2 regions of the Streptomyces sp. P17 genome follow, and region 1 is predicted to be linked to the other one. Evidence: riboswitches for the same ligand, from Rfam matches in the RefSeq annotation. Region 1 holds a riboswitch; the other holds the start of a gene.

Region 1 (2,196 bases):
CTGGGCGATGGACCTGATCATGCGCGGCGAGGCGACCGACGCGCAGATCGCCGGGTTCGTGGTGGCGCTGCGGGCCAAGGGCGAGACCGTCGAGGAGATCACCGGCTTCGTCCGGACGATGTACGAGCACGCGAATGTGATCGAGGTGTCCGGCGACACCGTGGACATCGTCGGCACCGGCGGGGACGGCGCCAAGACCGTCAACATCTCCACGATGTCCGCGATCGTCGTGGCCGGCGCGGGCGCCAAGGTCGTCAAGCACGGCAACCGGGCTGCGTCCTCCGCCTCCGGCTCCTCGGACGTCCTGGAGAAGCTCGGGGTGAATCTGAACCTTCCCGTGCCCCGGGTGCCGTCCGTGGCCGAGGAGGCCGGGATCACCTTCTGCTTCGCGGCCAAGTTCCACCCCGCGATGCGGCACGCGGGCGCGGCGCGCGGGCAGTTGGGGATCAGGACGGTCTTCAACGTCCTCGGTCCGCTCACCAACCCGGCCCGGGTGCGGGCGCAGGCGGTCGGGGTCGCCGACCCTCGGATGGCGCCGATCGTCGCGGGTGTGTTCGCCGAGCGCGGCAACTCCTCGCTGGTGTTCCGCGGTGACGACGGCCTGGACGAGCTGACCACGACCTCGACCTCCCGGGTCTGGATCGTCCGGGACGGCAAGGTCACCGAGGAGTCCTTCGACCCGCGGGACGTCGGCATCGACCTCGTCCCGGTGGAGGCGCTGCGGGGCGCGGACGCGTCGTACAACGCGGATGTGGCGCGGCGCCTGCTGAACGGCGAGACCGGGCCCGTCCGGGACGCGGTCCTGCTCAACTCTGCGGCGGCCCTGGTGGCTCTCCACCCGACGGAGGCGCCCCTGGCGGAGCAGATCCGCACCGGCATGGCGAAGGCGGCGGAGTCGATCGACTCCGGCGCGGCCAAGCGGACATTGGAGCGCTGGGTGACCGCGAGCAACGCGTAGCGGTCACCGGTCGTCGTCCCGTAATCCGGACACGGGTTGCGGGGCGACGATCACTTCCCTTAAGTTCCTGTACCAGGTCATGAGTGACAGTCATGAGGCCCCGGCCGACTGTCCGGCAACCCTCCGTCCGTGGCGGGGTGCCCCGGGTGAAGACCAGGCCGTGAGCAGCAAGGCTCACGGCAAGCGCGGACCCCTCGCGATACACCAGGGGTCCTGGGTCGTTCGAGGGAGTCTTCCGTGAGCAAGCGAATGCGATAGGGCCGCCGAGCCCCGCCTCCGCACACCCCTTTTCGCTCATCTTCTCCGTCTGTCACGGGAGCTTCGCCATGTCTGTCTCCACCGCTGCCCTCGACCGTTCCGTTTGTTCCCCGCTGCCTGTTCTGGGCCGGGATGTCACCGTCCCGCTCGTCACCGGCGGCGAGGTCACGTACGCCGCGCTCGACTACGCCGCCAGCGCCCCCGCGCTCCAGCGGGTCTGGGACGACGTGGCCGCCTACGCGCCGTACTACGGCAGCGTGCACCGGGGCGCCGGGTATCTCTCGCAGCTGTCGACCGACCTCTTCGAGAACGCCCGCAAGACCGTCGCCGAGTTCCTCGACTGCCGCGCCGACGACCAGCTGATCTTCACCCGGTCCACCACCGACTCGCTCAACCTCCTCGCTGCCGCCCTCCCCGCCGACTGCCAGGTCTTCGTCTTCGAGACCGAGCACCATGCCTCCCTGCTGCCCTGGCGCGCCGCGAAGGTCACCTGCCTCAACGCCCCGCGCACCCCGCAGCAGGCCGTGGCGACCCTGGAGCGCGCCCTCGCCGACCGCGACCCGTACGGTCCGGCCCTGGTCTGTGTCACCGGCGCCTCGAACGTCACCGGGGAGCTGTGGCCGGTGCGGGAACTGGCCGCCGCCGCCCACGCGCACGGCGCCCGGATCGTCCTCGACGCCGCACAGCTCGCCCCGCACCACCCGGTCTCGGTCCAGGACCTGGACGTCGACTGGGTCGCCTTCTCCGGCCACAAGCTCTACGCCCCCTTCGGCTCCGGCGTCCTCGCCGGCCGCGCCGACTGGCTGCTCGCGGCCGAGCCCTACCTCGCGGGCGGCGGCGCCAGCCGTAAGGTCACCCGGCGTGCGGACGGGGGAGTGGACGTGGAGTGGCACGAGAGCGCGGCGCGCCATGAGGCCGGCTCGCCGAACGTCATCGGCGCCTACTCCATCGCCTCGGCCTGCAAGGCGTTGACGGACGCC
Region 2 (2,196 bases), on a different contig from region 1:
CGTCGACGACCTGCTCGTCCGTCACGTCCTCCACCGCGCCGCCGGTGCGGCGGGCGATGTCCAGGACGTACGGCCCGTCCGCCGGGTTGCCGATGGCCAGCGACTTGGCGATGGTGTTCGGCTTCTGCGGCCGGACCACGTCGTGGCCCTCCTTGTAGGCCACCGACACCGGCGAGCACCCCTCGGCCTGCGCGCCGAAGATCTTGTACGGCCTGTCCTCGACGAGCCCGAGCTTGATCAGCTCCTGCAGACCCTTGTCGATCTTCGTCAGCTGCGAGCCGGAGGCGATGGGGACGACGATCTGGTCCGGCAGCCGCCAGCCGAGCTGCTCGCAGATCTCGTACGCCAGGGTCTTGGACCCCTCCGCGTAGTACGGCCGCAGATTGACGTTGACGAAGCCCCAGCCCTCGCCGGCCGGGTCGCCGATCAGCTCGGAGCAGAAACGGTTCACGTCGTCGTAGTTGCCCTCGATGCCGATGAGTTCACCGCCGTAGACCGCGGCCATGACGACCTTGCCCTGCTCCAGGTCGTGCGGGATGAACACGCAGGAGCGGAAGCCGGCGCGGGCGGCGGCGGCGCCGACGGCACCGGCGAGGTTGCCGGTCGACGAGCAGGAAAGCGTCGTGAAGCCGAAGGCACGGGCGGCCTCCAGGGCCTGGGCGACGACCCGGTCCTTGAAGGAGTGCGTCGGGTTGCCGGAGTCGTCCTTCACATACAAACCGCCGGTCACGCCGAGCTCGCGGGCCAGGTTGTCGGCCTTGACGAGCTTGGTCCAGCCGGGGTTGAGGTTGGGCTTGTCGGCCACGTCCGCGGGGACGGGCAGCAGGGGCGCGTAACGCCAGATGTTCGCGGGTCCCGCTTCGATGCGCTTGCGGAGCTCCTCGGTGTCGTACGCCGAGAAGTCGTAGGCGATCTCCAGCGGGCCGAAACACTCCTCGCACGCGAAGACGGGTCCGAGAGGGACGCGATGTCCGCACTCGCGGCAGCTCAGGGCAGCGGCGGGACCGAGGTCGACGGTGGGATTCGTGGTGCTTGCGGCAGTCTGCACAGCCATGTGAGGCGAGGCCCTTTCTCCTCATCTTCCTCACGACGCATCTCGCCGTGAGACGGATTTGGCACCTTCCCTAGCCGGGAGCCTCGCAATGGAGAACGAGAACCGACTGGAGGGTTGCCGGGGCTTCATCGGGCCGTATCCCTCTGCCCCTCTGGATGAGCGGTATGTAGTTGTAGACGCAAACGACCCCCGACATGCGATGGTCATCAGCGTTGCTCAAGACTGTAACCGAAGGCCAGGACAGTTGAGATTGCCGTCCGAACCGCGAGACACGATCCGCGAAACACGTGAGGAGCCGCCGACTGTGCTGGAAGAAGTCGAGCGCTGGCTGAGCACCCGCTCCTGGTCCGTGACCGACCGCCCGCTCCATCAGATCCTGGCCGCGAAACGCAGCTCGGGCCAGACGGTCTCCGTCGTGCTGCCCGCGCTCAACGAGGAGGAGACGGTCGGCGACATCGTCGCCGTCATCCGGCATGACCTGATGCACCAGGTCCCGCTGGTCGACGAGATCGTCGTCGTCGACTCCGGATCGACCGACCGCACCTCCGAGGTCGCCGCGGCGGCCGGGGCGACGGTCGTGCACCGCGACGCGATCCTGCCCCGTCTGCCCGCCGTGCCCGGCAAGGGCGAGGTGCTCTGGCGCTCGCTGCTGGTCACCCGCGGCGACATCGTCTGCTTCATCGACGCGGACCTGAAGGAGTTCTCCTCGGACTTCGTCTCGGGGATCGTCGGCCCGCTGCTCACCGATCCCGGGGTGGACCTCGTCAAGGCGATGTACGACCGCCCGCTCGGGCAGGCGGCGGGCCAGGGCGGCCGGGTCACCGAGCTGATGGCCCGCCCGCTGCTGAACATGCACTGGCCCCAGCTCGCCGGCTTCGTACAACCGCTCGGCGGCGAGTACGCGGCCCGCCGCTCCCTGCTGGAACAGCTCCCCTTCCCCGTCGGCTACGGCGTCGAGCTCGGCATGCTGATCGACGCGCTGCACCTGGTGGGCCTGGACGCGCTGGCCCAGGTCGACGTGGGGGTGCGCAGGCACCGGCACCAGGACGGGCAGGCGCTCGGCCGGATGTCCGCCGCGATCTACCGCACGGCCCAGCTCAGGCTGGCCCGCGGACACCTCATCCGTCCCTCGCTCATCCAGT

Evidence for each region. A riboswitch is a leader RNA that binds a small molecule or an ion and turns the genes downstream of it on or off. The one in region 1 is predicted to bind S-adenosylmethionine.
Region 2: another riboswitch for S-adenosylmethionine. It lies ahead of thrC (threonine synthase); the one in region 1 lies ahead of RMT89_RS00050 (aminotransferase class V-fold PLP-dependent enzyme).

The regions. Positions count from the first base shown of each region.
Region 1 is NZ_JAVRBF010000001.1:7,357-9,552, forward strand. It holds gene trpD (anthranilate phosphoribosyltransferase) at 1-958, shown strand, start outside; SAM riboswitch class IV at 1,034-1,150, shown strand; gene RMT89_RS00050 (aminotransferase class V-fold PLP-dependent enzyme) at 1,285-2,196, shown strand, end outside.
Region 2 is NZ_JAVRBF010000018.1:116,219-118,414, forward strand. It holds gene thrC (threonine synthase) at 1-1,054, opposite strand, end outside; SAM riboswitch class I at 1,073-1,216, opposite strand; gene RMT89_RS14475 (glucosyl-3-phosphoglycerate synthase) at 1,359-2,196, shown strand, end outside.